3 regions of the Clostridium sp. genome follow, and region 3 is predicted to be linked to each of the others. Evidence: predicted binding sites of a transcription regulator. Region 3 holds the regulator's gene; each other region holds the start of a gene.
What was found. The regulator LexA, encoded in region 3, represses DNA repair genes until DNA is damaged. The targets are predictions, from matches to a motif close to CNAACANNTGTTNG.

Region 1 (11,126 bases), 110 kb from region 3:
TGTGGTTTTGGGAATTATTATTTATATAAAGTACTATCCCTCCGTTGTTGGATACATAGGTAAATTGCCCCATCAACTTTGAATTTCTATATATCCACGGTGAAATCACAATTGCACTCAATATCAATACAATAATTGAATTTTCTATTGAAAGCAGCAATTTTTTATGTTTTAAAACATCCACCAGGAATACTAGCAAAAAGAAGGCTATAAAAAACGGCTTAACCATTGTATTAAGACCCACAAGCACACCTATTAAAATATATTTGAATCTCATATTTCCCATATATATATCGGTTATAATCAATAAAAGTGCTGTAAATAAAAGTTCCGTTCCAAGTATACTGTTGTAGAATATATTATTTGGCATGAATACAAATATAGTAAATATTATCTTTCTATCTATTTCCTCCAGATCAAGTCTGAATAAAATCGATCTGAAAAAAATATAATTCACAATAGTTAAAACTATATTAAATATTTTTGCAGTAAGAACACTGGCCCCGAATATTTTAAATATACCTCCCAATACTATTGAATAACCCATGGATGTATATGTGTTCCCCCAGGAACCTCCGTTTGCTATACTTACAGCCATATTATAATAATAGTCAAAATCCGAAAATGGCATGGAATTTACAAATATTACCCATAGTATGGATACTGCCGTACCAAGCATCATAACTATCAGATAATAGTCCAGACTTATTTTATAATTGCTATCTGTCTTATTTTTTTTCGAAAAAGCTTCACTTTTTTTGAAAGATCCACCTTTAAAAAGGCTATTTATTTCCATATAAAAATGACATCCTCTCTAAAGCTTCAAATATATTATAGCCATAATACTTAAACTCCAGAAAATTATATTTACCAGAAAAGGTCTGTCTTTTGCAAATACATCTTCCGGTTTTCCACCTATATTTTTTTTATCCATCAAATATTCATATCTAAGTATTCCATATAGTACAAATGGAATAGTAAATATCATGGTCCTGCTTTGAGTAGAACTGAAAGTATAAAGGCAATATGCCATCAACACGGATGGATCAACTATGGTAAGCATTTTATCTATACTATTTACAGAATACTCCTCCAATATCTTTCTGTGCTCTCCACTTCTGTCCTGCAAAGTTATAATCTCACTCTTGCGCTTATTAAGTGCCAGAAACAGAGAAAGCAGAACAGTACATAAAAAAAGCCACGGTGAAACTTCAACTCCTGTAGCAATACTTCCACTTTCCACTCTCAATACAAATCCGAAAGTTATTGTCATCACATCTATTATAACTATGTTTTTTAATTTAAAACAGTATAATACATTGATAATTATATACAGCAGCATTATATAAAGTATCTTTACATCAACACCATATCCCAGCAAAATAACCACCATAAAAAGCAGAATATCCAAAATTACAGCTGACCTTTTGCTCACACGTCCGCTGGGAAGAGGTCTGTTCTTCTTGTCTGGATGGCATCTGTCCTTTTCTATATCAACTATGTCGTTCAATATGTATATTATAGAAGAAGTAATACAAAACAGTATAAAAGTCTCTATATTTATACCAAGCATATAGGGATTTAAAAAATTTCCGGAAAATATAATTGCTGCAAATACAAAAAAATTCTTAATCCATTGTTTTGGTCTCATCATTTCTAGCAGACTCTTCATGAAACTCCCCCTATATAAGTTGTACATCTTTTTACATTTTAACATAGTATATAATATAGTCAATATCAAATTGTTTTATACAGGAATCTATTGAAACAATTACTATATACTAACAAACAAGGACTTGATAACCTTCTCAAGTCCTGTAAATTAAATTATCTGGGTTGAATAATTAGTTTTATTGCAGTTCTCTCCTCACCATCTATTTCAACATCTGTAAAAGCCGGAATGCATATTAAATCGATTCCACTGGGTGCCACAAAGCCTCTAGCAATAGCTACTGCCTTGATAGCCTGATTCAGCGCTCCAGCCCCTATAGCCTGTATTTCAGCTTCCCCACGTTCTCTCAACACTCCTGCTAGTGCTCCTGCTACAGAATTTGGACTTGATTTTGCTGAAACTTTTAATACTTCCATAATAACCCTCCTATATATTAACTTTATTTAGTGCTGCTATTGTATAATATTCTACAAAAATTTAAAAATTCCTTTTAGATTTCATAAAGGCTTACAATTTTAAGAAAATCCAAAAGGAATATGTGTATTTTTGACTACCTATATTTACTATTTTGCATATTCAACTGCACGAGTCTCTCTAATTACATTTACTTTGATCTGACCAGGATACTCCAATTCTCCTTCTACTCTTTTTACTATGTTCCTTGCCATTTCAACGGCTCCTGCATCATCAACTTCTTCTGGTTTAACCATAATTCTAAGTTCTCTTCCCGCTTGAATGGCATATGACTTTTCTACGCCTTCACATGTATTTGCTATTTCTTCCAATTTCTCCAGACGCTTAATATAGGCTTCAAGGGTCTCTCGCCTAGCTCCAGGTCTTGCAGCTGAAATTGCATCCGCTGCTTGTACAAGCACTGCCTCTAAAGATTGAAATTCCATATCCCCATGATGTGCCCCTATGGCATTTATAATTACAGGGGACTCATGATATTTCTTGGCAACCTCTGCCCCTATAACGGCATGAGGACCTTCAACTTCATGATCTACTGCCTTCCCTATATCATGGAGCAATCCAGCTCTTTTTGCTATAGTTGGATCTATTCCTATTTCTGACGCCATAAGACCTGCCAGATATGAAACTTCTATAGAATGTTTCAGCACATTTTGACCATAACTAGTTCTATACTTCAACCTTCCAAGCAATTTTATCATTTCAAGGTGAAGACCATGTACACCCGTCTCAAATGTTGCCTGTTCACCTTCTTCTTTAATATCACTTTCCAATTCCTTTTTAGCTTTCTCTACCATTTCCTCTATTCTTGCCGGATGTATTCTTCCATCAATTATAAGCTTTTCAAGCGCTATTCTTGCAACTTCCCTTCGTATCGGATCAAATCCTGACAATATTACTGCTTCAGGTGTATCATCAATAATCAAATCAACACCTGTCAAGGTTTCAAGAGTTCTTATATTCCTACCTTCCCTTCCTATTATTCTGCCCTTCATTTCGTCATTGGGAAGAGTTACTACATGAACTGTAGTTTCAGCTACATGATCGGCTGCACACCTTTGGATCGCACAGGTTATAATCTCCCTTGCCTTCTTGTCAGCTTCCTCTTTAGCTCTCATTTCAACTTCCTTGATCATAACTGCAGATTCATGCTTAATTTCCTTTTTAACCTTTTCCAATAAAATTTCCTTTGCTTCCTCTGAACTAAGTCCCGATAGCCTTTGAAGCTCTTCATTTTGCTTTTTATAAAGTTCCTCTACGCTTACCTGCAGTCGTGCAATTTCCTGCTGCTTTTTATCCAGACTGCCCTCTCTTTTTTCAAAGGCCGCACTTTTTTTATCCAATAGTTCTTCCCTTTGAATCAACCTTCTCTCAAATCTTTGAGACTCATTTCTTCTGTCTCTTGATTCTCTTTCAAGATCGTTCCTTAATCTGTGGACTTCTTCTTTAGCTTCTAATATAGTTTCCTTTTTTATAGATTCAGCTTCCTTTTTTGCTTCTTCCTTCAATCTATTAGATTCCTCAATAGCTCCTGCTTTTATTGCAGATGATTTATTCTTTATAACATAAAACTCAACTAGTATAATAACTGCAATTATTATACCAGCAATAATTTCATATATTAATACAGAATTCACATGAACACCTCCTTTGCTCTTCTTTATGTATCTATAATTTTAGCAAAATATACAAGCATAGAAATGGTGTCATATTTATTCAATTGGTAATTCTAATACATGATAAACCAGAATTTGTCTTAATTTTATATTATATTTTATCCATTGTCAAGTTTGTAACTCCAATTTCACAGCCTAAATATTATCGCTTTAATGCAGGCACAAAATTATTTTGCCTGAGTTTTTGTTCCCTGCTTTTCTCCATCTGTCTTGCTGTTTTTCAATTCCTTATTTTCATCTTCAGGCTTTGCCAGAGGCAAATTATATTTTTTCCTTATCTTGTTCTCTATTTCATATCTTATATCAGGATTTTCCTTTAAAAACTGCTTGGAATTTTCCCTGCCCTGTCCCAATCTAGTTTCACCATAGGAAAACCATGCCCCGCTTTTTTGAACTAATTCTTCTCTAACCCCTACATCAAGGACATTACCCTCTCTGGATATTCCCTGATTGTACATTATATCGAATTCAGCCTGCTTGAAGGGAGGTGCCACTTTGTTTTTAATAACTTTGGCCTTGGTTCTGTTTCCAACTACAGCATCACCCTGCTTTATAGCATCAGATCTTCTTACATCTATTCTGACAGATGAATAGAATTTCAATGCCCTGCCGCCAGGTGTAACCTCAGGGTTGCCAAACATGATCCCTACTTTTTCCCTCAATTGATTTATAAATACAGTTACACATCTGGATTTGTTTATAGATGCTGTCAGCTTTCTGAGTGCCTGCGACATAAGTCTTGCCTGAAGTCCTACATGAGAATCCCCCATTTCGCCTTCTATTTCTGCTTTCGGCACAAGTGCCGCTACAGAATCAATTACTATTACATCAATAGCATTGGATCTTACAAGAGCTTCAACTATTTCAAGCGCCTGTTCTCCCGTATCCGGCTGTGAGACAATCAAATTTTCAATATCCACTCCCAAATTTTTTGCATAGGCTGGATCCAATGCATGCTCTGCATCGATAAATGCAGCAGCACCTCCTGATTTTTGAGCTTCCGCCACTATATGGAGTGCCACAGTTGTTTTTCCTGATGATTCAGGTCCAAAGATCTCAACTACCCTTCCTCTCGGTACTCCGCCTATACCAAGCGCTATATCCAGATCCAGGCATCCTGTTGAAATAGAATCTATGTTCAATTTACTGTTTTCTCCCAATTTCATTATAGAACCCTTCCCAAATTGCTTTTCTATTTGTCCCATAGCTGATTCTATAGCTTTCAATTTTTCACTATCAAAACTTGTCAAAACTTCACATCCTCTCTTATAAGAACTTACGTTCTTAATAATTATATATCATGGTTTATGTTTAGTCAATAGTACGTTTTATAAAAATGTACTAACTATATTATAGTATATTTTCAATTAAAGGTATATAAAGTTATGTTTGTGTTTATACACCATTCTTAATTATAGACATAATTTTAGAGTTTTAATCCATTGATTTTACAAATTAAAAACCAATGGACTGAAACTCTATCTGTCGGATTTCATTACTTCCTTATTTTTAACAAAATAATCCACACCGGATACTATGGTTATTATTATCGCCATGCCCATAGCAATATATGTTATTAAATTCAATACTTTGTGGGGATGATCTACAAATACTTTAAAAATCGACATTGATACATGATTATAGTTCAAATTTATAAGCGCCAGTATAATGGCAATTATCTGTGTTACCGTCTTTGCCTTACCCCATGGACTTGCAGCTATTACTATTCCTTCCGCTGCAGCAACCGTCCTTAGTCCGGTTACTGCAAATTCTCTCGCTATTATTATCATGGCTACCCAGGACGGTATTATATGATATTCTACAAGACAGACAAGAGCAGCTGTAACCAAAAGCTTATCCGCTAAAGGATCCATAAACTTTCCAAATCTTGTTATCTGATTCCTGCTTCTAGCTATGTATCCATCCAATTTATCTGTTATTGAGGCAATTACAAAAACTATTATTGCAATTATTTTAAAATAAGGTACATCTTTTACAGCCATAAAAATCAAAAATACCGGAACAAGTATCATCCTAATTATTGTAAGTTTATTCGCTAAATTCATCGCATACAACTCCCATTAAATCATATTCAAAGCTATTTGTTATTTTTACCTTTATCATACTTCCCATTTCTAAGCTGTTGCTGCCTTTTATGTATATGACCCCATCTATGTCGGGAGACATTTCATAACTCCTTCCATAATACATGTCATCTTTCCGGCCCTCCACAATAACCAAATAAGTTCTTCCTACTTTGAGTTCATTTATGTTTTTTGATATGTCCTGCTGCAAAAGCATGATCTCCCCTTCCCTCTGCACTTTAATATCTTCCGGGACCTGATTTCTCATGCTGTAAGCCGGAGTATCCTCTTCCCTTGAATACTTGAAAACTCCAAGTTTATCAAACTTCATATTTTTTACAAAATTTTTTAATTCTTTAAAATCCTCTTCATTTTCTCCGGGAAAACCCACTATCAAGGTTGTTCTTATGACAATATCCTTAACCTTGCTCCTCAACTTGTTTATGTTTTCTATTATCTGAGACTTTCTTCCCTTTCTGCCCATGGCTTTAAGTATCCTGTCACTTATATGCTGGACAGGGATATCTATATACCTGCATACCTTTTTGTTTTCGGCTATTTCATCTATAATCTCATCAGTTATCTCCTCAGGGTAGCAATAGAGAACTCTTATCCATTCTATTCCATCAATCATTGAGATGCGTTTCATGAGCTTGTGAAGCTGCTTGCTTCCATACAGGTCAATTCCATATCTTGTAGTATCCTGTGCAATCAAAATTATCTCCTTTACACCTTTATCTGCCAGATCCCTGCATTCATCCAATATTGATTCAATTTTTCTGCTCCTGTATCTTCCTCTTATCTTGGGGATTATGCAATAGGTACAGAAGTTGTCACATCCTTCTGCAATTCTCACATATGCAGTATGGGACGGCGTAGTGATAATCCTTTTTCCCTCATTTATTTTCACATCACTGTAATTAAAATTACATATTTTTTTGTCATTGTCTTTAAAATGGATTTTAATGCTCTCATTCAACTTATCATAATCATTGACTCCAAGCATTATATCTACTTCCGGCAAAAGCTCTGAAAGTTCTTTTCCATACCTCTGGGTTAAACATCCTGTTACAATTAATATTTTGCAATTAAATTCACTTTTATACTTAGACATCTCGAGTACCGTATCTATGGATTCCTGCTTGGCAGACTCTATAAATCCACATGTGTTTACGATTATAACATCTGCCTCTTTCATATCGGCTACTAGATTGTATTCAGCATTTAAATTGTTTAAAATAATTTCTGAATCAACCCTGTTCTTGTCACAGCCCAAACTTATAAGTCCAACTCTTAGTTTATACAATTTCACCCTCCTAAATTCAGGTCATATAGTCTATATTTAATTAATGTAATACACATGTTATTGTAAATCTACTTTCAACTTTTTACAAGATAAAAAGCAAATATTAATGCACAAATCACTCCTTGTATTCATTTTTATCCACAAGTATCTGCCTTGGTTTTGTACCATCTTTCCCGGATATTATACCTCTTTCCTCCATTTGTTCTATTATTCTGGCAGCCCTGTTGTAACCTACTCTAAGTCTTCTTTGGACAAGGGACGTAGAAGCCTGTCCTGAATCAATTACTATTCTTATTGCCTCATTCAGCAGTTCGTCACATTCATCGTTTCCGGCAGATGCATTGGTGTCGATTTCTTCCATTATATCATCTTCATACTGTGGTTCTCCCTGTTTATCCTTTATGTATTCAACTACATTTTCCACTTCTTTTTCCGATATAAAAGCCCCTTGGATTCTGACAGGTTTTGACTCTCCTACAGGATAAAATAACATATCCCCCTTCCCCAGGAGCTTTTCCGCACCGCTCGTATCGAGTATAGTTCTTGAATCAATCTGACTTGAAACGGCAAAAGATATTCTTGAAGGTATATTCGCCTTTATTACACCGGTAATTACATCAACTGAAGGTCTCTGTGTAGCTATAACGAGATGCATTCCCGCCGCCCTGGCCATCTGGGCAAGTCGTCCTATATAATCTTCAATTTCATTTGGACATACCATCATCAAGTCCGCAAGTTCATCGATTATCATGACTACAAAAGGAAGTTTGCCTTCTACTTTTTCATCCTGTGCCAAAGCATTATATCCCTCTATATTTCTTACTCCATTATCTGCAAACAACTTATACCTTCTTCCCATTTCCTGTACGGCCCAGTTGAGTGCGCCTGCAGCCTTTTTAGGATTTGTGACTACAGGTATCAAAAGATGTGGTATTCCATTGTATACACTCAGTTCAACTACTTTTGGATCTATCATGAGCAGCTTTACCTCATCAGGAGAATATTTATAGAGCAAACTTATTATCATTGTATTTATACATACACTTTTTCCTGATCCAGTTGCACCTGCAATTAAAAGATGGGGCATTTTCGTCAGATCAGAAACTATGCAGTTTCCTCCTATATCCTTTCCAAGTGAAAAGCAGAGTTTATCCTTTGAATTTGAAAATTCCTTGGATTCTATTACCTCACTCAGATATACAGCTGTAAGTTCTTTATTTGGTACTTCTATGCCTATGGCCGATTTTCCCGGTATAGGAGCCTCTATTCTAACTCCGGTAGCAGCAAGCCCAAGCGCAATATCATCAGACAAATTAACTATTTTGCTTACTTTTACACCCGGGCTTGGCTGAACTTCAAATCTGGTAACGGAAGGTCCCTTGCTCACCTGCATTACTTTTGCCTCAACTCCAAAGCTATTCAGAGTTTCTTCAAGTTTATTGGCACTGCTTATAAGTTCCCGTTTATCTTCCCTATTCAGCTTTGACTGGCTGTTTTTTCTGAGCAAATCTATTTTGGGATAATTGTATACCATATCCTGGGCTTCACTTTCAATCATCTTTTTATTCAGTTCTTCATTTATAGATTTATCCGGGACTTTATCCGAAGCTATTTCTATTTCAATTGGATGATCAAGAGACTTATTTTTGTCATCCTGTTTGCTGTTGTCCTGTTCCGGCAGAACATCATCTTCCTTGGACTTCATGAAATTCAATATCTTTATTCTGTTGTTCAAACCTTTAATAAATCCGTTCCTTTCCTCGCTGTCTTTCAATATACCTTTCCCGGCTCCACTTTTATCTTCTATAATAGTATCATCTGAATCACCTTCTTTAGATGCAAAAATACTTCCCATCCTATGTAAAATATCATATAAGGTTATCTTTGTAATCAACATGAAGGAAACAATATAAACAGCTGTAAATATAATATAACATCCTGTGTCACCAAAAAGCTTGAAAAGCGGTATGTCTATGAGCAGGCTTATAATTCCGCCATGAAGTACACCTTCTCGCATATACAACTTTTTTATACTTTCAAATATAGTATAATATGGATAGTAATCTGACATAATTATCATCTGCATAAAGAGCATTGTATTTATTACAAATAAAAGTATTCCATAAAATTTCCTGCTGAAACTTATTCTGTTTTTGGAAGCCAGAAGGCATCCTCCCGTAAATATTATCAAAACCGGAAATACAAATGCACCCAGCCCCATAACCGCTATCAATATTCTCTTTACAGTTTCTCCAACTATCCCGGATGTAGAAGGTGAAAACACACTTACAAGCATAAGAATGCCCATAGTAACAAATACTATTCCCTTTATATCATTGTTTTCATTGCGTGTTTTTCTTTTCCTTCGTCTCATTGACATGTAGTCATCCCACCTCTGAATTTTAGACTCCTATTTAAATATTCTACACTCTTTTATTATTTCCTTTTCTGCAAAACATAAATAAACTGTCCCATAACAAACTTTGAGACAGTTCACTTTTATAAACACTAATCAGTACAAAAAATTATAGCAGTAATTGTAAAATATATCAATACCCTATATTCATATATTATCTTGTTCTTGCATTTCCTGTAAAGGAATCTATAGGTAAAAATCTGTCAAACCTCAATTGGCTGATATCTGCTCCCAAAGGCTCCCCCAACACCATTTCACTTAATATTTTGCCTATGGGTGCACTGATTCCAAAACCATGTCCGCTAAATCCACAGGCTGCATATAGACCTGGAACGCCTTCTATTTGACCAATACAGGTAGTGTCATCCGGGGTCCTGTCATGCCACCCGCTCCAGGAGCGTACAATCTTAATCTTTGCAAGGCCGGGGAACAATTGTACCAAGCCTTTTGCCCCAGAAGGAATATTGTTTGGTGTCAGCCTTTTCTCCACATAAGTTCCTTCTCTTGCAAAGGCGCCAATTGTACTTCCTGCTCCAAATACCAGAGAACCATGCTCGGTCTGGTGTCCATAATAACCTGCATTGGATGAAATAAAAATTTCATCAATAAATCTCGGTACCGGTTCCGTTACAAACACTTCACATAGTGCATGGGTGAATGGAATGTCAAAATCCACTGTATTCAGCAATTCACGGCTTCCATAACAAGCTGCCACAATAATGTTGTCCGCCTCATAAATATGTCCCTGGTTTGTAATGATTCTCCTTGCCTTTCCTCTTACAAGATCAATTATCTCCGCCTTTTCATGATCATAGAATTTTGCCCCCAGCTCCCTGGCTTTTGAATACAGCTTCAGAGTTGTCTTCAATGGATTTGCCCTACCTTCCTCCGCACAGTAGGATGATCCAACAATTTTATCGGAAAACTCAGGTACTCTTCTTCTAAGTTCACTTCCATCGATGAACTCTAGATGCATACCATACTTTTCAGCATGAGGGATAAAAGTCTCCATTTTTTTCATTTCCTCATTTGTTACGGCATTTCTAAAGCCACCTGTGGTTTTGTACTCAATGCCGCCAAGCTCCTCTTCAAGCCGGGGCCATATATCTGTAACACCATACATTGCAACAGAAAGTTCAGGTACTCCCCTGAAATTCATTTTATTCAGTCCACCGTTACGTGTAGATGAACCATTCCCCACGGTTTCTTTCTCAAGTACAGTCACAGAAAGCCCCTTTCGGGCTAAAAAATATGCCGCTGCATTACCCACAGAACCGCTGCCTACTATGATTACATCAGATTTAATTACTTCATTGTTCATTTTTAACCCTCCTCTTATTCACGATAATCCGCATAAATTTTAGCCATTACAGGTCTTGCCGGTGGTCTTGATGTCGTCTCCTCCAATTCTGTTGGTTTGATTTTCAACTCTTTTGCAACAATGTCCCTGACAATTCTCTCACAGGTCAATCCCTGACACAATCCCATTCCAGCTCTCAAA
Region 2 (11,126 bases), 1.1 Mb from region 3:
GCTGATTGTCATAAAATACTTCAGGATGAGAAGCGTATCAAATATGAACTTACACCTATGGCGACAGTATTTGAGGGAGATCTGGACGTTATTTTGGAGGTTATAAGAAAAATGCATGAAGTTCCTTTCCAAAATGGTGCCAAGAGAGTAATTACTTCTATAAGCATAGATGACAGAAGAGACAAAGACGCATCTATGAGTCAGAAGCTCAACTCGGTAAAAGAAAAACTGTAGTATATGAATCGGTGGTTTCAGATAGACTGCCGATTCATATATTTTGTCTTTACACTGATTATATGGAATGTTATAATAATCATTTATAGATATAAGAAAGGACGATAGAAAATTCTATGAAACTATTTAAAAAATTTTTGTACTATTATAAGCCTTATAAGGGCCTTTTTTATGCGGACTTATTTTGTGCACTTGTAGTATCATTGGTGGATCTGGCATTTCCTCTGATTTTAGGGTATCTTTCAACAACTATATTCTTGAAGGACAAATCAGTTATACTGCATTCTCTAATTTATATCGGTATAATTTTATTTCTCATTTATATAATAAAATATTTTTGTCAGTATTTTATTGCTTCTTGGGGACATATAATGGGAGCGAGAATGGAAAACAATATGAGAAAGGATCTGTTTTATCACCTGCAAAAGATGTCCTTTTCCTATTATGATGAGAACAATACAGGACAGATGATGTCTATAATTGTTTCAGACCTGTTTGATATATCAGAACTTGCCCATCATGGTCCGGAAAATGTGTTTATATCTGCAGTTAAAATAATAGGTTCCTTCTTGATACTCATGTTTATAAATCCACAGATGACTTTCATACTTCTTGTGGTAACTGTGATGATGGTTGTGTTTTCATTTTATCAGAACAAAAAAATGCAGAGAATATTTTTTGACAACAGAAAAAAGATGGGTAATATAAATTCTTCTGTTCAGGACAGCCTTCTGGGAATAAGAATTGTGAAATCTTTTGCAAATGAGGATATTGAAAGGAAAAAATTTGATAAAAACAACAATGCATACAGGATCTCAAGAGAAAAAAGCTATAAGGCAATGGGAAAATTTATGGCCGGAAATGCATTTTTCGAGGGACTTCTATATGTAGTAGTAATTGTTACAGGTGGATTTTTTATAGCAAATGGTTCACTGCACATATCGGATCTTGCAGTCTATGCACTATACATAAATATATTTATAAATCCTATAGACATACTTATAAATTTTGCAGAGCAGTTTCAGAAAGGATTTGCTGGTTTTAAGAGGTTTATGAACATAATAGGTACCAAACCTGAAATAGTTAACAAAAAAGATGCAGTTGAACTCAAAAATGTAAAAGGTGATATAGAATATAAAAATGTTTCATTTAGCTATACTGATGAAAAAAAGGTACTTGACAATGTAAATATAAAGATAGAGGCGGGGAGGAAAATTGCGTTTGTCGGACCGTCCGGGGGAGGCAAGACAACCTTGTGTTCGCTGCTCCCGAGATTTTATGATGTTTCATCTGGTTCTGTAATGATAGATGGCATTGATGTGAGAGATGTTACTCTTGAGTCTCTCAGAAATTCCATTGGAATAGTACAGCAGGATGTATATCTTTTTTCCGGAACATTGAGGGACAATATAAAATATGGAAAGCCTGACGCCTCGGAGGAAGATGTGATAATAGCGGCCAAGGAAGCAAATATACATGACTATATAATGAGTCTTGACAACGGTTATGATACTTATGTAGGAGAAAGAGGAGTCAAGCTCTCGGGAGGACAGAAACAGAGAATTTCCATAGCAAGGGTATTTCTTGAAAACCCGCCTATACTGATCCTGGATGAGGCAACATCGGCACTGGATAATGAAAGTGAGAACTTCATACAAAAGTCCCTTGAAAAGCTTGCAAAAAACAGGACTACCATAGTTATTGCCCACAGGCTCAGTACTATAAGAAATGCAGATGAAATAATAGTTATTGACGATGAGGGTATAAAAGAGAGAGGGAGCCACAAGGAACTTCTCCAAAAAGGCGGACTTTATTCTCACTACTACAATATGCAGTTCGAGGGTCTGGATATAAGGGAATAGAGAATTTTGCTGCGAATGTACAGCAGTAACCTTCTATTCTTACTACTATCACAAGTTCATAAATTTAATATTAACCTGCATTTAATATATTTTTAATATTGTAAGCATTTTGAGTTAGCCCCTCGGATGCTTGCTTTGTTTTTTTGCCTAGTCTATTCAGATATTTGAGTATATTCATTCTCTTATTGTATTCTCTGCTTCAATTGCATTGTAGTCCATTTTACAAAAGTATTCATGGGCTATTTGAAAAATTTAATAAAAAGCACCCTGAAATCAATTTTAATATTCGTAAATAATTACAGAAGAATTTATTGTTCGATATGAAGATTACATAGAATCAATGGGGTGATGGTTTTGAATGATTATATTTTGGGCATAATATTCTCAATTGGGTATATATCACGGGGAAGATTGATTTTTAAGAATAAAAATAAATATTTTCTTGAGCAAATACAAAGAATTTGTGGAAATAATATATATAAACAAAAAGATAAGAACAATGTGCAATATGTATTGAGTACAAAATATTTTAATATAGAAAAATTAAAGGATATAGGCTGGAGCAGCAGAAATTCTGATATCCGGCAATTGCCTAGATTAAAACAGTATGGTGATTTCCTGAGAGCGTATATAGAATTGCACAGCAGATTTGACTACTGTACTAGATATAAAAATAAGCAGAAAAAGATAAAATACAAATCCCTGCGCTTGAGGATATACGGCAATAAAATATTAATTAGAGAGATAAATAAAATATTGAATATGGATGCAGGTACTACGTTGAAATCTCCTCAAAATGAAAAAAATAATAAGACTTCCTGTATTTCCTATACTTCCATAAATGAAATAAAATCCATATTCAGGTACATAGAAGAAAACCCATGCTTTGATAGCTTTTGGAAGGAAATTGAAAATAAATTGATAATGCCTGTTATAGTGTGAAGGCCTTAATTCAAGAGCAATGCACAAGATAAAAAATAGCACGTTTTAGTTTATTTAATAAGTGATGACCTTTAATAAGCATCCGTTATTCAGGATGCTTATTTTGTGTGAAGAATGCTTTACAAGAACATAAGTTCTATGGTAATATAAACTAAATGAGGAGGCGAAATACAGTGGATGTGTTTGACAAGTTGAAAATTCTAACTGATGCAGCAAAATATGATGTAGCCTGTACTTCAAGTGGAGTGGACAGAAAGCCGGGAAAAGGGGGAATAGGAAGTTCCAAGGCTTGCGGCATATGCCACAGTTTTGCTTCAGATGGAAGGTGTATTTCACTTCTAAAGGTTCTTATGACAAATGTGTGTGCATATGATTGCAGATATTGTGTCAACAGAAGGTCAAATGACGTTGCAAGAGCTTCCTTTACTCCCCGTGAGCTTGCAGATCTCACAATTAATTTTTATCGCAGGAATTATATTGAAGGACTTTTCCTCAGTTCGGGCGTAATTGAGAGTCCTGACTATACCTGTGAAATAATGCTTGAAGTTCTGCGGATACTTAGGGATGAGTATAGATTTTTTGGATATATACATACAAAGGCAATTCCTGGAGCTGACAATATTCTCATAGAAAGACTGGGAATGTTTTCTGACAGAATGAGCGTAAATATAGAATTGCCCTCACAGAGCAGTCTGAAACTTCTGGCACCGGATAAATCGAAACATTCCATACTTGGTCCAATGGGGTATATCAAGGATAGAATAGGTGAAAATTCAATTGAGCGGACAAAGTATTGTCATTCACCCAGATTTGTACCTGCGGGTCAGAGTACACAGATGATTGTAGGTGCTACTCCTGATACGGATTTTCAGATACTCACCCTGTCTGAAAATCTCTATAAAAAGTACAAATTGAAAAGAATCTTTTTTTCTTCATATGTACCTGTTTCTCAAAATCCAATTGTGACATGTCCGGACAGAGGAACACTTCTATTGAGAGAGCATAGGCTTTATCAGGCTGATTGGCTAATGAGATATTATAAATTCAAGGCAGCTGAAATTCTGGATGATAATCATCGGAGCTTCAACCCTTACATAGACCCCAAGTGCAACTGGGCACTGAGTCATATGGATTATTTTCCGATAGATGTAAACCATGCGTCCTACGAAGAGCTTCTGAGAGTTCCGGGAATTGGAGTAAGAAGTGCAAAGAGAATTGTGTATGTGCGAAGGAATACCATTCTTGATTTTTACATGCTCAAAAAGCTTGGAATAGTACTTAAAAGGGCACAGTATTTTATAATCTGCAATGGGAAAACAATTGACAATCTTAAAACTGACCGTAATTCGGTGTTGCAATCATTGATGTCCAAAAGTGAAGCCCGCAGATATTATAAAAATCTGAATTCAGGACCTGATTTTGAACAGCTGTCATTTTTCAATGAACTGTCACTGGTATAGGAGGAGTGAATATATGATTAAAAGATCAGATGTCATCTATGAATATGATGGAAGCTTTGAAGGGCTCATGTGTTGTGTATTTGAAAGCTATTATAGGAGAGAAATTCCGCTTGATATAATGCCGCATTTTAAAGTACAGACAACTTTTCTTCCCTCCATAAAAGTTACGACAGATTCAATCAAATCTGGAAGAGTAATTAAATCTATACCCAGGAAAATGGGAAATCAGACTCTGAACTTTGTGAAGTATGCATTTTTAAGCTGTGTTTCTCAAAAAGAATTATATATACTGCTATTTTTGAGAAAGGGATATTATTATGGCCCTCCAGTTATGACCATGCTTGCAGACGATGTGGTAAACAGGCTTTTTAAAGCAGTGAAGTATTTGAAAAATGAAAGTCACCTTATAGAAGGATTCTTGAGGTTTTCTGTTTTCAACGATGGACTTGCAGCACAGATAGAGCCTGAGAATTGTGTTCTGCCTATTATTGGAAGCCACTTCTGCAGAAGATATCCCGGAGAGTACTTTTTGATTTATGATAGGACCTATGATATTGTGTTTGTTCATGATTCCTGTGAACATTCAATTGTTCCGGCTGAAAATTTCACTATGCCAGAACCTGATGAAGAGGAAATACATTTCAGGGAACTGTGGAAGCTTTTTTATAATACCATCGGAATACAAGAACGGAGAAATCCAAAGTGCCGTATGAGCAACATGCCGAAGCGATATTGGAAATATATGACTGAATTTTTATGACAGGACCTGCCCGCTATGTTCCAAAAAGTATTAAAGATGATAAAACAATACATCGATATATATAAATAAATTAACTTATTGGATTAGGGGGCTTTTTTATGAAAAGTATAAGGAATAAAATAACTTTTTCCGTACTGGGATTAACTGTAGTGCTATTGCTGTGTTCATTGATTGGAAGTTATTTTATAGCTAAAACTGCACTTGTAAAAGAGTATGAAGAAAAGATGACGGAATCATCTCAGAAGTACTCTGAAATTATAAACAGCTGGTTGGAAAAACAGACTGCTGAGTTTACAAATATTGTAGACAATATGCATGATAACAATATTGTCGGTGATGATAATAAGTCACTTGCTTATTTGAAAAGAAAGCTTAAAGCAAATCCAGATATTTCAGATTTGTATATTGGTTCCGAGGACAGACCATTTATTGATGGGGCTAACTGGACACCTCCAGAAGACTATGATGTTAAGATGAGGGCTTGGTACAAAAATGCAATTGCGTCAAATGGACTTATTTATGCACCTTACTATGATATGGCAACGAAAAAAATGGTTGTTTCCATATCAATGCCTCTTGTTAAAGATGGAAAAATCATAGGGGTAATATCGGAAGATATGAAAATGGATGCAATAACAAATGTAATAGAAAAGGCTAAAGTAGCTAAAAACGGTTATGGCTATTTACTGGATGATAAAAATAATGTACTTGTACATCCTTATAAAGATTTAAAACCGTCAAATGATAAACTGAAAAATATAAATACATTCATGAAGGGAAAATACAAACAAACTGGAATTGGCAACGGCCATGTGTACAATATACAGGATTATGATGGAACGGAAAGATATTTTGTATCCTCAAAAGTGAAAATGTCAAACTGGACTGTAGGATTTGCAGTACCTAAAAGTGAATTCTCAAAATCCCTGTACTCATTGATAATTCTGAATTTTATCATACTTGCAGCCTGTATAACGGCAGCTGCAGCTGTCTCCAAATATCTTGGAAAAATGATATCACAGCCTATAGGTAATATACGATATGTAATAGAGCAGATGGGAAAGCTTAATCTTAAATATGATGGGGATAAATTGAACAGTGTAATAAGAAATAAGGATGAACTTGGAGCTATAGCAGGAGATTTAAAATTACTTTCCAATATACTTGTTGAAGTATTTTCTGATCTAAAGAATAGTTCCCGTGATATACTTGATCATTCGATCAATATAGGAAATGAATTGAATGAAACTTCAAAATCCGTGACAGAAGTTTCAAGAACTACGGATGAAATGGCAAAGGGTTCGGTGACCCAGTCAGGTGAGGCAAACAAATGTACAGAAGAATTGAACAATTTATCCTTGAAAATAAAGGATATATCTGATATGTCAGTTGAAGTGAGGGAACATTTCCATTCCACGAGAAATATAAGTGAAGACGGCATAAAATCAATAAAGATACTGAATCAAAAACTTGAAGACAGCAGCAGAGCTTCCGAAGATGTATCAGAGAGCATGGAAAGCCTTACGGAAGAATCCAAATCAATAGGTGAAATAGTTGGAACAATACAATCTGTATCTGAACAGACAAATCTCCTGGCATTAAATGCTGCAATTGAGGCTGCAAGGGCTGGAGAAGCAGGAAAGGGATTTTCCGTAGCAGCCGATCAGGTAAGGGTACTTTCAGAACAGACAGGACAAGCTGTAGGCAGAATTTCATCCATAATAAAGGAAATACAGGATGAAATAGAAAAAGCCAGGTTAAGTGTTTTAAATTCCACAAGTGCCAATGATGAAGCAAACAAGAGTATGAAACAGTCAAATGAATCCTTCTCCATGATTGAAAAGCATATGGTGGAAATGCTGTCGAACATAGATCTGCTGGCTGCTAAGATCGATGAGGTAGACAAAAGCAGGAATTCAGCCGTCAAATCCATAGAGAATATATCGGCTATTTCCCAGGAAGCATCTGCAGGAAGTGAGGAACTGGCAGCTTCTGTGGAAGAACAAAATAATTCCATAGAAAATATAAATGAAAATATGAAAAAATTGAAGGACATATCTGATAAACTAAATGAATATGTTGACAGGGTGACTATTTCATAAGATTTTGTGAATATAACATGGTTCTGCATATGCGGCCTTGAAACTGACTTATTGGCAGTTGTTAAAAATAGGGAAAGGAAACGGGAGTAGTTCCCGCTTCCTTTCCCTGATTTTAATTTGACTGAAAATAATTTCCAGGATAGATAAAGTTGTCTTTCACCTTTTTTACTTTCACTATATTTTCATAGCAGGATATGATGGGTATTCTAAGACCATATGCTCTGATCTCGTATTTTCTGTAAATCTGCATGCCTCCGTATATATCATCGGAATTGAATTTAAATTCAACTATGCTGTTGATATTTTTGAACGTTCTTACGCTTCCATCGTCCATCTGGGTATATATCATATACATATTTTCCTCATTTTGTTTATTTATCTGTTTGTTTGATACAGTAATGGTATAGGTGTGTCTTATAAAGTGTGGAAATAAGGCAGTTGTTACAAGTATACAGATAAAGATAACTATAAGTGAGCGAATTCTGATTCTTCTTCTTTTCATATAATCCCCTTGAACTAATAAAACTTGCTATATTTATTATTACTCTTTTTGCAGCCGTATTAGTATAAAATGGGATTATTTTTCAACAGATTTTATATCATTGCTTCTGTCTGTGACTTTCAACTTGTAAAAATTCTCATTTTCAGGAAGTTCCATTCTAAAGCAGGAGCACTTTTGTATGCGGATATCTGCATCTTTTATTGACAATTCACATATATGACCGCCAAATTTTTTATCGCTGCTTATAAAATGAAAATGATATCCAGGTACATTGAGACCTTCTACATAAGAGGGGCACCTGAATCCCACTATATGGCCCTCGATATTTCTGTATTCAAAAGTAGGCTGGTTTTTAACGGCATCCGACATTACTTTGTAGGGCATTTCCTGTTTTACCACAGTTCTGGTTTTGACATGGTTGAAGCTTCCCTTCATATAAAGGGCATAGAATATATTTTTACTTTCAATGAGATTGTCAAGCTTTTCCTTTATACTCTCATAACAAAGGCAATTTTTGATGTTGTGCAGATTATAGTTTTCAAATTCAGTAATTACGGCAAATGGAACAGATACATTTTCCAAACATGTATATATGCTTCCATCAGGCCTTGTCCTGTAAAAAATACCGTTTAACAGGGTCAGCTCTCCATCAAGACCTTTAAAAGTTCCTATTCCAAAATTACCTTTCTGGAGAAGTTTGCTCAAAGAAACACATCCGTCGTATAATCCTGAAACCAGGGCATTTATGGTAGACATCTGGTATATATGATTTGGAACCCTCAACTCATCATCCATTCACTATCACCTCAAAAACAATTATAGCATATTTCATAAAAATTTCGGATTGGAATAAATAATTTAATGATAATTTTGATAGAATAATATATTAGAAGAATATAGTTTGGAGATGAGAAAAATTAGCGGATATTTTGTAAAAAATTCAGTTGGATTATTGAAGAAGGTATTGATGTGTCCTCCAGCATATGCAGTTTCAAAAAAGATGATAAATGGAAGGGAGATTCAGATAGATAATAACCTGTGTGCACGGGAGCATGCTGAACTTGTGAATGCATACAGGTCAAACGGTGTTGAAGTTGTACTTATGACCCCGGATGAAAAACTCAAGGATCAGGTGTTTTCAAGGGACTTTGGAGCATGTATAAAAGAGGGATACATACTGGGCGGCTTTAAGCATGATGGACGTAAGGGAGAGACAACAGCTTATGAGAAGAAAATGGGCAATATGGGTATTCCATGCATAGCAAGATGCAGCATAGGCATTTTTGAAGGTGGAGATTTCTGGATGCTGGATGAAAATACCATAGCAATAGGAGTGCTTGAAAGAACTGATGAAACTGGTGTGGATGAAATAAGAAGGCAGATAGAGAAATATGGATACAGTGTAATATCAGTTCCAAGCCCGGAAAAATGTCTCCATCTGGACATGTGCTTCAACATGATTTCGGAGAAGCTTGCCGTAGCATGCAGGGAGGTTTTGCCGGACAGTTTCCTTAAAATATTGAAGGATAGAAATTTTCAGATAATAGATGTGGATAGGAGTGGGCTGCTCAAGTGCTGCTGCAATCTTCAAGCTCTTGGAAATGACAGGGTGGTATCTTTTAAAAATAATAAAAAAGTCAATGATGAGCTCAGGGCAAATGGAATTGATGTGATAGAAGTTGATATAAATGAGATGTTCAAGCATGGCGGCGGCATACACTGCATGACGTTCCCACTAAGCAGATAATTATTTAAAGAGGATTGACCACGATTTTTGAGAGGCAATCCTCTTTGCTGTTATTTTCTAAGATCAGCTAAAAGTTTAGTCTTGTCCTTTGTCTTGCTGTCTACAACCTTTATTACTTTTGCAGGAGAACCTGCAGCAACCACATTTTCAGGTATATCATCCACTACTACGGAGCCTGCTGCGATTACGGAGCCTTTACCGATTTTTACCCCTTCAAGTATGACTGAATTTGCACCTATCAGCACTTCATCTCCTATTATGCACGGAGATTTGCTTGGTGGTTCCAGTACACCTGCTACAACTGCTCCGGCACCTAGATGAACGTTATTGCCGAGCTTTCCTCTTGCACCTACCACGGCATTCATATCGACCATGGTACCATCACCTATTTCAGCACCTATATTCACTACGGCACCCATCATTACTACGGCACCTTTTCCTATTTTTACTTTATCTCTTATTATTGCACCTGGTTCTATTCGCGCATCTATATTTCTTAGGTCTATAAGGGGAATGGCAGAATTGCGCCTGTCATACTCCAGCTTGAACTGTTTGATTTTGTCCTCGTTTTCTTTCAGAAAATTTGCTATTTCATCACTCTCACCGAAAATAATATGAAAATCAGATCCGCTGTAATCTTCCATATTGCCTAAATCGCATCCAGACAAGTCCCCTTTTAGATATACCTTAACCGGAGTAGATTTCTTGGATTCTTTTATGTATCTTGCAATTTCGTAGGGGTTTGTTAAGTCATAATTTTCTTCCATATTAAAATCATCCTTTCTTGACTTATTGAAACAAATTATAACATATAAAACTTTTAAAATCCAACCATTTTAAGTAACAAAACCCATTATAAAAAAATACCCTGATAATGTATAGTCTTATAAAAATAATAAAAATTCATATAGAATTAGACGGAGGTTGTGTACATGTATTGTATTGATGCTGGAAGCATTTATTGCCCATGCCATCTTGCAGAGACACTGGACTGCATATTGTGCTCTCAGCTTTCTGGAGGGCATTTTTGCCAATGCAAGAACTGGTGTGGAGTATGTATATATGAAAAATATATATCCAATGGAAACAGGCCGAACAACTTAAGAAAAACCTACAGCTGTCTTATAGAAGAGAAAGAAGTTATTGAAGAGGATCTTTATTCCTTTGTCATAGATGCACCTGAAAATTTGGTCAGAGAACTTATATATCCTGGAAGTTTTGTATTCTTGAGAAAAAATGGAGATCCAATCTACTATGATGTACCACTGTCCATAATGGAAGCAGACAAGAAGGAGAAGACATTAAAAGTCATGATAAAGACTGCTGGAACCAAAACAAAGAGTCTATTAAGGCTTAACAAAGGCGATTATGTGCTTGTCAGGGGACCATTTTCAAATGGGATAATGGGACTTTCAAATATATACAAGGCAAAAAACGGGGTTTCCATAGTTGCAGCAAGAGGTATAGGCATAGTACCTTCCATTCATGTCATGAAAGAACTGCATTCAAACAACAAC
Region 3 (11,126 bases):
ATAATAGACAAATTTTATTCTATGAAAAACTTGTTTAAAAGTTAAATACTGGTATAATATATTTATTGAAAAGATTTAAGGAAACTTTATAATATTGTATTATATAAAGCCGTGGAAGGGGGAGAAGTATGGGTAAACCAATCAATAATTTACAAGATATATTTTTAAATGGGGCAAGAAAAAATAAAACTGCAGTAACCATACATTTAACTAATGGTTTCCAAATTAAAGGTAGTGTAAAGGGATTTGACAACTTTACAGTTATATTAGATGTAGATGGAAAACAAATGATGATATATAAACATGCAATATCTACAATTACGCCTTTCAAGACAATTTTATTCAATACTATACAGGAGGGTGAGTAAAAAGATTAGGCAGTATTGCCTATTCTTTTTTATGTAACAACACATTCGGGAGGTAATCAACTTTGTTGGAAATAACTAAGAAAAAACTTAAAAATATATATAAAATAGATGAAGACATACTGAACTTGTATGAAAAAGCATTAAATGATGTTGAAGACCAATTCAAATATTATGACAATATAAGGGAGTATAACCAGCTTAAGGTTCTCAATGCACTTCAGGAAGAAGGAATAAGTGAATCTCATTTCACCAATTCATCAGGCTATGGATACGGTGACATAGGAAGGGATTCTCTCGACAAGGTATACGCACGTATATTCAATTCAGAAAGTGCCATTATAAGACCCCATTTTGTAAATGGAACCCATGCCCTTGGCTGTGCATTGTTTGGAAACTTAAGGCCCGGTTATACTTTGCTTTCAGTATGTGGCAAGCCTTATGATACACTTCATGGAATAATAGGTATGGATGGAAATAAGAACATAGGTTCTCTTAAAGAATATGGAGTCAATTATGAACAGGTAGACTTAAAAGAAGACGGCAGCATAGATTTTGATTCTATAAAAAGTCATCTTGAGAACAATAGCTCTATAAAATTAATACATATACAACGATCTACTGGATATGACTGGAGAAAGGCACTTCTAATATCTGAAATAAAGAATATAATTAACTTTGTAAAACGTATAAATCCTGATTTGATATGCCTTGTTGACAATTGCTATGGAGAATTTATAGATACACTGGAGCCAACGGATGTAGGTGCAGATATTGCAGCCGGATCTCTGATAAAAAATATAGGAGGGGGAATAGCACCAACAGGCGGATATATTGTTGGCAGAGAAAAATATGTAACTCAAGCTTCCTACAGGCTGACAGTACCCGGAATAGGAGGTGAATGCGGTTCCACCTTCGGGATTATGAGACAGCTTTATCAAGGATTATTTTTTGCACCTCATGTAGCAATTGAAGCCTTGAAGGGAGCTCTGCTCTGTTCAAGAATAATGGAGCTTGCAGGATTTTCCGTGCTTCCAAAATACACAGATAAGCGCAGTGACATAATCCAGGCAATCAAATTCAATGACAAGGATAAATTGATAAAATTCTGTAAGGGAATTCAAAAGGGCTCTCCTGTAGATTCTTTCGTGCAATGTGAACCTTGGGATATGCCAGGTTATTCAGATCAAATTATAATGGCCGCAGGTGCCTTTATTCAAGGATCTTCAATAGAGCTATCTGCAGATGCACCTATAAGAGAGCCTTATATAGCATATCTGCAGGGAGGACTCACATTTGACCATGCCAAAATAGGAATACTCATAGCATTATCAAATATATACAATAAATAATCAATATTCTCTATACAGTCCAACTAACCTTCCAATAATAGTACAATCAGGTACTATTATTGGTTCCATAGTTTCATTTTCAGGTTGAAGTCTTATATGATCGCTTTCCTTGAAAAATCTTTTCAAAGTTGCTTCATTTTCAATTAACGCAGCTATTACTTCACCATTTTCAGCTGAATTTGTTTTTTCAATTATAGCAAAATCTCCATCCAGGATGCCTGCATCTATCATACTTTCACCATGAATTTTAAGCATAAAAAGTTGGTTCCTATTTTTTATATAATCTATCGGGAGTGGAAATGTATCTTCTATATTTTCTACAGCAAGAATAGGCTTTCCTGCAGCTATAGTACCTATTATAGGTATGTTGACCATTTCTTTTCTATTTGATAGATTTTCTACAATTTCTATTGTTCTAGGTTTTGTTGCATCTCTTTTTATATATCCATCCTTCTCCAACCTTTCTAAATGCCTGTGAACAGTAGATGTAGATTTTGCACCTACAGCTGAACATATTTCCCTGACGGAAGGAGGGTAACCTTTTTGTTCAACATATGATTTTATATATTTATATATTTGCAGTCTTCTTTCACTACCTTGCTTTTTTTCCAACATAAAAACACCCCTTGCATTTTATTAATTTGAATTATATCATATATACTGTATAATAGCAAACTTATGTTCTGTTATTGACAATTTTTGAACTTATATTCTATACTAGGCTTTAGACTATAAATTTAAAAATTGTCCGGGAGGAAATTATGAGTAGAACGTTTTGTATATTTGATGATAAAAAATTATGCAACAACTGCGGAGAGTGTGATTTATGTGATTTAACTCCAGATAAAAAGTGTAATAACTGTGGTAAATGTCTTGAAATGGAAGGGTATGATATGAGAGCCATAAAGATTGACAGTATACTTGAAGATAATGATCCAGAAGAGCCCATTAGCAAGGTCGGTTCTCATTTATCAAACGAATTTTCTAATGACGAACACGATAAAAATAGTTCAGATGTTTTTGATAAATATTCCGTTCAATATATAGAAGATATAGATGGTTTATCAGAAATTTTGGAGAATGAAAACAATTTTAAAAAACTGGCACATGAAGAATATCCCGGATTCATTAAAATACAAAAAAAGCCGGGGAATGATAGGAATCAGTCCGAATAAAGGTCTGATTCCTATTTAAAATCATCTTCATCGCTAAGTGGATTGGAATTTACAGCTTCTCTCAACTTTTCATCATCTACATGTGTGTATATCTGAGTAGTAGATACATTTTCATGGCCTAGTATCTTCTGAAGACTTCTTATATCCACATTACCGTACTTATACATCAGAGTTGCAGCAGTGTGTCTCAATTTATGCGGGGTATATTTCTTGTCGTCAAGACCAGCCTTCTTTAAATACTTTTTCAGGATCATCTCTACGGATCTTTTGTTTATTCTACTGTAATTTTTACTTATAAAAAGGGCATCTTTATCTTTTATTTTATCATATTCTAGATTTCTAACAGCAAGATATCGGTTAAGTGCTTTCAAGCATGCATTATTCAAGTAAATAGTTCTTTCTTTGTTTCCCTTTCCTATAACAGTCAAAGTATCATCTTTTATATTGGATATGTTAATACCGCACAATTCCGAAAGTCTCATTCCACAATTAAGAAACAATGTTATCATGCAATAGTCTCTTTCCTGGAATTTTCCATCTATTGATTTTAAAAGCTCCTTGCTCTCACTAAGTGTAAGATATATAGGATTTCTTCTGTCTATTTTCGGAGATTCAAGCTCATCAGCAGGGTTTTCAGATATAATTTTGGACTTATTATATAAATATTTAAAAAATGATTTGAGCGAGGCAACTTTCCTGGCCCTGGCATAAGCTCCATTTTCCCTGTATTTTTCCGCAAAAGATATATAGGCAAACAAGTCACTCAAATTCACACTGTTTAAAAATTCATTGTCTATATCTGCTATATATATTTTTTGAAAATCACAATTCTCCGGAACCAAGTTTCTATATAGCTTCAGAAATCTAAAAAACATTGTTAAGTCAATTTTATAACCATCCAGAGTATTTTTTGATTTTCCACGTATAGTTCCAAGGTAATTCAGAAAATCATTCAGACACTTGGGCAGCGCCTTGTCATATACATGTTCAAGATTGTACTGCATTCAGCAATCCCCTCCTCATAAATACATTCAACTTCGCTAAATGGTTATTTAGCGAAGTTACTTTATTATAAATTTCTATAAATCAATAATAAATCCTTCTTTAATAAAGTTAATTTTTTATTAACTTTATTAAAGAACTACTTTTATTGTATAAATAATAATTATTTTGTCTATGAAATATCGACTTTATATTATTGCTTATTCAATTGATAATATTCTCATTTGATCTGCAATTTAACTTAAATTAAAAATGATTTTTCTTGTTGTCTAAAATTCATTTTTAAAAATCACGTTATTAACACATTGTGGAAAATAAGTGGGTACTTGTAAAATCAATATATTTCCACAATATGTTAATAAGGCTGTGCATTCATTTTTAGCCCTTTTACTCCCTTATTCTACTTATTTTTATATCACATAATATTTTAGAATATATTGTACTATTATGCAAAATTTTTATGGGCTTATTTGAAAATAAAAAAATAAAAATGTCTTTAAATAGTATTTTTACTTGTTTAAAGACATTTTAAAAATTTTACTTTTAAATAAATTGATTTTTTTATTTATAATTTTGTATACTTTTTGTATAATGAGGTAAAATATACTAATAGATTGATGTGGAATTTATAATTATACTAGTAAAGGAGGCATTCTGCTAATCTAATAGACCAATTTATTAGCAGAATATTTATATGATAGTTGGTATACCAAATGGATTGTTATATTGTAAGTATTCCCCTTTTTTAAACACATTTTTTACAGAATTAGGTGCCAGGATCATAGTATCCCCTAATACAAATGAAAAAATACTTAATCTAGGCACCAAATACTGTGTAGATGAAGCATGCCTTCCTATAAAAATATTTCATGGACATGTGGCCTATATAAAAGATACATGCGATATTATACTTATTCCCAGAATAATGCAGCTAAATAAAAAGGAATTTATTTGTCCAAAATTTTGCGGTTTGCCTGAAATGGTTGAAAACAGCATACCTGATATGCCCCCCACTATTTCTACCCCTATTTATGCTTTTTCAGAATCTAAGTTCAAACCATGGATTAGAAAAACAGGATTGGTGTTTACCAAAAATATTTTGAAAATAAATTTTGCCTATAAAACTGCATTAAAAGCACAAATGGATTTTAAACCTGGTGTAAGAGATGATTCTTCTCCAATAAAAGTTGCATTGGTAGGTCATCCATATAATATATATGATAAGTTTGCAAATATGAATGTAGTTAAAAAATTAACTGCACTTGGCATAGGCCTGCTTACAGAAGAACATTTAAGCAAGTCCGATATAGACAATCAATCTAAAAGTTTATTTAAAAGACCATTTTGGACCTTTGCAAAAAATTCATATGGTTTTTCCACTTATATGGCAGCTCATAAAAAAGTAGATGGAATCGTGTATATATCTTCTTTTTCTTGTGGTATAGATTCCGTAATAATTGAATTGATAAAAAATAAACTTGGTGATTTTCCCATGTTGGTGCTTAAAATAGATGAACAAACCGGTGAGGCCGGATTTGATACTAGATTGGAGGCTTTCTCCGATATGTTAAAAAGGAGATGCGTAAAATGAAAATAACTTTTCCAAACCTTGGAAACACTATTTTTGCAGCAAAAGCTGTTTTTGATGGACTTGATATAGATTATGTACTGCCACCCAAAAGCAATAAAACCATATTGGAAAATGGATGTCTTTATTCACCGGAAGAAATTTGCCTGCCATTTAAAATAATGATAGGTTCATACATTGAAAGTATAAAAAAAGGAGCTGATACAATACTTCTGGTTGGAAGCTGCGGTCCCTGCAGATTTGGGGAATATTGCGAACTTCAAATGAATGTTCTGAAAAATTTGGGATATAATTTGAATTTTATAGTTATAGACTCACCTGGTGATATAGGAACAAAAGAATTTATGAGAAGATTATCCGAAATAAATAATGAAAGCAGCAAATCAACCCACGAAAAATTGAAAGTATTGTTTTCCGCACTTAAAATAATAAATTTAATAGATTCCATCGAAAAAAAGGCAAAATATATGTCAGGCTACGAAATTAATACAGGTGAATGTAAAAGTATCCTAAGACAATGTAAAGAAGACGCAATTAAATGCAATTCTCCATATAAGATGTTATCCACCTTGAAATATTACAAAAATAAACTGGATGGTATTTTAGTAGATAAAAACAAAAATCCACTTAGAATAGCTGTAATCGGAGAAATATACACAATAATTGAACCTTTTTCAAATCTTTTTATCGAAGACAAACTTTTAAATTATGGTACTTCTGTAACAAGGTACCTGACCCCGAGCTGGTGGATAAAAAATACACTTTTATCCGTTTTAAAATTGAACTCTCCCCGAATAAGAAGTTATTCTAAAAAGTATCTCCCCTTTTACATAGGTGGGCATGCTAGAGAGTGTATCGGTGAAGCAATGATTGCCAAAAAAGATGGACTTGACGGAGCTATTCAAATTTTTCCAATGGGATGTATGCCTGAAATAGTATCTAAATCCATATTGCCAACCATATCAAGAAATGAAGATTTGCCAATACTCACCCTTGTTGTAGATGAACTTACCGGAGAGGATGGCTATATTACAAGAATTGAAGCTTTTTTAGATTTACTTGAAAGGAGAAAAAGCAAATGTATTATATAGGAGTTGACGTAGGATCAGTTAGTACTGATATCGTTATAGTAGATGAGAACATAGATGTAATTGAATCAATATACTTGAGAACAAAAGGAAGACCAATAAATGCAATTCAGGAAGGATTCAGGCTGCTCTGCACTAAATACAATGATTCACAGATAAAAGCTGTTGGAACCACTGGAAGTGGAAGAAAAATAGCTTCATCAATCATAGGGGCCGATATGATAAAAAACGAAATAACCTGTCATGCCGTAGCCGCACTCAATATGGATAAAAATGTGAGAACCATAATTGAAATTGGAGGTCAGGATTCGAAAATAATAATATTGAATAAAGGTATTGTTTCTGATTTCGCAATGAATACAGTATGTGCTGCCGGAACAGGATCTTTTCTCGACAGGCAAGCTGAAAGACTAGATATACCTATAGAACAATTCGGTACTTATGCTCTTAAATCCGATTCTCCAGTAAGAATAGCCGGCAGATGTGCTGTATTTGCAGAATCGGATATGATTCACAAGCAGCAATTAGGTTACAGTAACAGTGACATAATAAATGGTCTCTGTAATGCTCTTGTTAGAAATTATCTAAGCAATGTTGCAAAAGGAAAAGATATAAAGGAGAATATATTTTTCCAGGGAGGCGTTGCTGCAAATATAGGTATGAAATCTGCATTTGAAAAAGCATTGGGCTGCAATATAACTGTCCCCCTAAATTACAAAGTTATGGGAGCCATAGGTGCTGCAATTCTTGCAAAAGAAAATATGGAAAAAACAAAAAGTCAAACAAAATTCAAGGGATTTAATCTTGTTGCCACAGATTTTATATCAAAAAGTTTCCACTGCACTGGATGTTCAAATGGATGTGAAATAATTAAAATACTTGGAAGTAATAAAATAATAGGTTTCTTTGGTGACAGATGTGGTAAATGGAACAACAAAAATAATATATCTGCATAATTTTCTATAAAACAAATTGATTTTAGATCATATTTGTAAAGTTATTTATCATTTATGTAAAAAGACTTATATTTATTTGACATGTCATAAATAGTTAATATATAATTAATATATAATTATTTAATATATTAGCAATATTGTTAATAAAATTTGTATATAAATAAAAGTCTAAATAAAGGATGTGATCTAATGTCAAAAAAATACCATAAAACAATTACAATGATAACCAAATTTCTAGCTATGTATATAGGAACAACTCTAGCCTCAATAGGTCTGGAACTTTTTCTGATTCCAAATAATGTAATAGATGGAGGGATAACTGGTATATCCATTATGGCAGGTTATATTACAGGATTACCTCTTGGACTATTTATTTTCATATTAAATATTCCTTTTTTAATAATCGGTTATAAACATATTGGAAAAACATTCACAATCTCAACATTATTTTCTGTATGCTCTCTTTCAATAATGGTATCAGTTTTTAAGAACTTGAACGCTTTTACCAATGATACCTTGCTCGCTTCAATATTCGGAGGTATACTTCTTGGAATTGGAGTAGGTCTTGTTATAAGAAATGGTGGATCTACAGATGGTACCGAAATTGTTGCAATAATCTTTGACAAAAAAACTGGGTTTTCAGTAGGGGAAATAGTTATGTTCATCAATATATTTATATTAAGCAGTGCCGGCCTCATATTCGGTTGGGATAGAGCTATGTATTCCCTCGTTACTTATTTTATTGCATTTAAAATGATCGATATAACATCCGAAGGCCTTGATGAATCAAAATCGGTTATAATAATTTCAGATAAATATAAAGAAATAACCGATGCCCTTCTCGCTAGATTGGGAAGGGGTGTAACTCTTTTAGAAGGAAAAGGAGCCTATTCCAATGTACCTACCAATGTAATATTTGTAATAATCTCACGTCTTGAGATAGCCAAGCTTAAATCCATAGTAAATGGTTTTGATAAACAAGCTCTTATTACTATAGGTAATGTAGATGTAACTGGTAAGAGTTTCAAGAAAAAAACCATACATTAAAATCACTAAATTGTATACAATATAAACAGTAAAAAGAAGAGATAATCTTAAAAAGTTATTTCTTCTTTTTACTGTTTATCATTTCCAAATATCTTTTGTTAGTTCATTTATGTTCTTTTTTCTCTTATTCGTCTCTTCCTCATCTATTATTATAGAATCTCCCTCTATTTTCAATACATCTCCTTCTTTTGCATTCATCGGTATATTTATTCTTTTTATATCCATCATAGTCCTGTCATCTTTTTCACATACAGCATAAGGACCTTCAAATCTATCTATTACAACTTTTATACTATTCATTTTCCCTTCACCCCCTGTAATTACCATTATATTACTCTCTTAGCATACTTACAAGTATCTATTTTTTGTTGTTTGTTTACTTTTATTTTTAATTTACATAATATTTATTATATAAATTAAAAGCAGCAACCATGATTTCATAATTATATATTAACTAAGAAATCATGGCCCTGCTCACATCAAATTTCCTATAATACTGCCTTTACATCTTTGACAAACCCTTCGACATTTTCAAACATTTCTTTTTTATCCTCAATTTCATCAACTTTCTTTACGATTGCACTTCCTATAATTATACCATCACAATATTTTTTAAGTTCCTTAGCCATTTCAGGACTGGATATACCAAAACCAATAGCTTTAGGAATATCTGTATACTTTGATACTACATCCATATATCCATCCATGTTTGTACTTATTTTATCTCTTGCACCAGTAACTCCATTTGTTGAAACACAGTAGATAAATCCGCTGGCATTGCTTACTATCTTCTTTATTCTTTCCTTTGAAGTTGGTGCTATTAGAGGAATAAGTGCTACTTCATATTTATCGGCAATTTTAAGAATATCCTTTCTTTCTTCTATTGGTAGATCTGGTATTATTATTCCATCAATTCCTACATTTCTACACTGACTTATAAATTTCTCAATTCCATATTTGAATACTGAATTATAGTATACCAAATATACCAGTGGCACCTCAGTATTCAATCGTATATTTTTTACACAGTCCATTATCCTTGATATGGTTGTGCCATTTTTGAGAGATCTGGCAGAAGATTTCTGTATTGTAGGTCCGTCTGCTATTGGATCCGAATAAGGCACTCCAAGTTCTATAATATCTGCTCCTCCTTTTTCCATGGAGTATACAAGTTCTGCCGTAGTTTCAAAGTCCGGATCTCCTGCAGTTATAAATGATATCATGGCCTTCTCATTTTTTTCTTTTAATTTCTTAAATTTTGCATCTATTCTATTCATCCAGATTTACCCCCATTACTTTAGCTATGGTATTCATATCCTTGTCCCCTCTTCCTGATATGTTTACAATTATAATTTTATCCTTTGACAGTGTTGGAGCTAGTTTTATAGTATATGCAAGAGCATGTGAGCTCTCCAGTGCAGGTATTATTCCTTCTGTTCTCGATACTTCCATAAAAGCATTTACCGCCTCACTGTCATTGGCCGTTACATACTCCGCTCTTCCTATATCATGGAAGTATGCATGTTCCGGCCCTACGCCAGGATAATCCAGTCCGGCAGAAATTGAATATGCAGGGAGTATCTGTCCATCATTGTCTTGAAGTACATATGTCATCATGCCGTGGATAACACCGACAGAACCCTTTGTTATACTTGCCGCATGCTTGTCAGTATCAATTCCCTTTCCAGCTGCCTCCACTCCTATAAGTCTTACATCCTTATCCTCTGCAAAAGGATAGAATATACCCATGGCATTGCTTCCACCGCCGATACATGCAACAATGCAGTCAGGCAGTCTTCCTTCCTTTTCAAATATCTGCCTTCTGGCTTCATCCCCTATAACCCGCTGGAAGTCCCTTACAATAGTCGGATAAGGATGAGGCCCCATTACTGTTCCTATAACATAAAAAGTATCTTCTATTCTTGTAACCCAGTTTCTCATAGCTTCATTTACAGCATCCTTGAGTGTACCAGTTCCTGCTGTAACAGATGTAACCTTTGCACCAAGTATTTTCATCTTAAAAACATTGAGAGACTGTCTTCTTATATCTTCCTCACCCATAAATATTTCACATTCCATATTGAACATTGCAGCTATGGTTGCAGTAGCCAGCCCATGCTGACCCGCACCTGTTTCCGCAATTACTCTTTTTTTACCCATTCTCTTTGCAAGAAGCACCTGCCCCAAAGCATTGTTTATCTTGTGGGCACCGGTATGGTTTAAATCCTCTCTCTTGAAATATATTTTTGCCCCACCAAGTTTTTTAGTCAGATTTTCTGCATAGTACAAAGGTGACTCCCTTCCTACATAATCCTTTAAATAGTATTTGAATTTCTCTACAAAATTCTCATCATTTTTTGCCTTATTGTATTCCTCTTCCAGTTCAATAATTGCATTCATTATAGTTTCTGGGACATACTGTCCTCCAAATTTTCCAAATCTTCCAATCACTCTATGTTCCTCACTTTCTCAATAAATTTTCTTATTTTATCCGAATCTTTATATCCAGAAGTTTCAACTCCGCTTGAAACATCTACAATATCAGGCTTTATT

Region 1: the regulator LexA is predicted to act here: its motif matches at 5,091-5,104, upstream of recA (recombinase RecA).
Region 2: the regulator LexA is predicted to act here: its motif matches at 3,163-3,176, upstream of LKE46_RS11450 (putative DNA modification/repair radical SAM protein).

What each region holds. Positions count from the first base shown of each region.
Region 1 covers NZ_JAKVOI010000001.1:1,362,263-1,373,388, forward strand. Annotated here, with positions in the region: gene LKE46_RS06740 (hypothetical protein) at 1-682, opposite strand, end outside; gene LKE46_RS06745 (decaprenyl-phosphate phosphoribosyltransferase) at 815-1,672, opposite strand; gene LKE46_RS06750 (stage V sporulation protein S) at 1,828-2,088, opposite strand; gene rny (ribonuclease Y) at 2,236-3,780, opposite strand; gene recA (recombinase RecA) at 3,987-5,024, opposite strand; gene pgsA (CDP-diacylglycerol--glycerol-3-phosphate 3-phosphatidyltransferase) at 5,298-5,885, opposite strand; gene rimO (30S ribosomal protein S12 methylthiotransferase RimO) at 5,869-7,209, opposite strand; gene LKE46_RS06775 (FtsK/SpoIIIE family DNA translocase) at 7,325-9,589, opposite strand; gene LKE46_RS06780 (NAD(P)/FAD-dependent oxidoreductase) at 9,780-10,946, opposite strand; gene LKE46_RS06785 ((2Fe-2S)-binding protein) at 10,961-11,126, opposite strand, start outside.
Region 2 covers NZ_JAKVOI010000001.1:2,313,353-2,324,478, reverse strand. Annotated here, with positions in the region: gene LKE46_RS11465 (MTH1187 family thiamine-binding protein) at 1-234, shown strand, start outside; gene LKE46_RS11460 (ABC transporter ATP-binding protein) at 351-2,096, shown strand; gene LKE46_RS11455 (hypothetical protein) at 2,451-3,038, shown strand; gene LKE46_RS11450 (putative DNA modification/repair radical SAM protein) at 3,212-4,498, shown strand; gene LKE46_RS11445 (TIGR03915 family putative DNA repair protein) at 4,512-5,258, shown strand; gene LKE46_RS11440 (methyl-accepting chemotaxis protein) at 5,357-7,360, shown strand; gene LKE46_RS11435 (DUF1523 family protein) at 7,473-7,862, opposite strand; gene budA (acetolactate decarboxylase) at 7,938-8,657, opposite strand; gene LKE46_RS11425 (dimethylarginine dimethylaminohydrolase family protein) at 8,770-9,609, shown strand; gene dapD (2,3,4,5-tetrahydropyridine-2,6-dicarboxylate N-acetyltransferase) at 9,660-10,376, opposite strand; gene LKE46_RS11415 (sulfide/dihydroorotate dehydrogenase-like FAD/NAD-binding protein) at 10,542-11,126, shown strand, end outside.
Region 3 covers NZ_JAKVOI010000001.1:1,248,511-1,259,636, forward strand. Annotated here, with positions in the region: gene miaA (tRNA (adenosine(37)-N6)-dimethylallyltransferase MiaA) at 1-45, shown strand, start outside; gene hfq (RNA chaperone Hfq) at 129-368, shown strand; gene LKE46_RS06155 (aminotransferase class I/II-fold pyridoxal phosphate-dependent enzyme) at 431-1,717, shown strand; gene lexA (transcriptional repressor LexA) at 1,718-2,332, opposite strand; gene LKE46_RS06165 (hypothetical protein) at 2,479-2,892, shown strand; gene LKE46_RS06170 (tyrosine recombinase XerC) at 2,904-3,896, opposite strand; gene LKE46_RS06175 (acyl-CoA dehydratase activase-related protein) at 4,589-5,485, shown strand; partial or broken gene LKE46_RS06180 (acyl-CoA dehydratase activase-related protein) at 5,482-6,580, shown strand; gene LKE46_RS06185 (acyl-CoA dehydratase activase) at 6,561-7,526, shown strand; gene LKE46_RS06190 (YitT family protein) at 7,716-8,573, shown strand; gene LKE46_RS06195 (DUF3006 domain-containing protein) at 8,652-8,864, opposite strand; gene trpA (tryptophan synthase subunit alpha) at 9,062-9,850, opposite strand; gene trpB (tryptophan synthase subunit beta) at 9,843-11,024, opposite strand; gene LKE46_RS06210 (phosphoribosylanthranilate isomerase) at 11,021-11,126, opposite strand, start outside.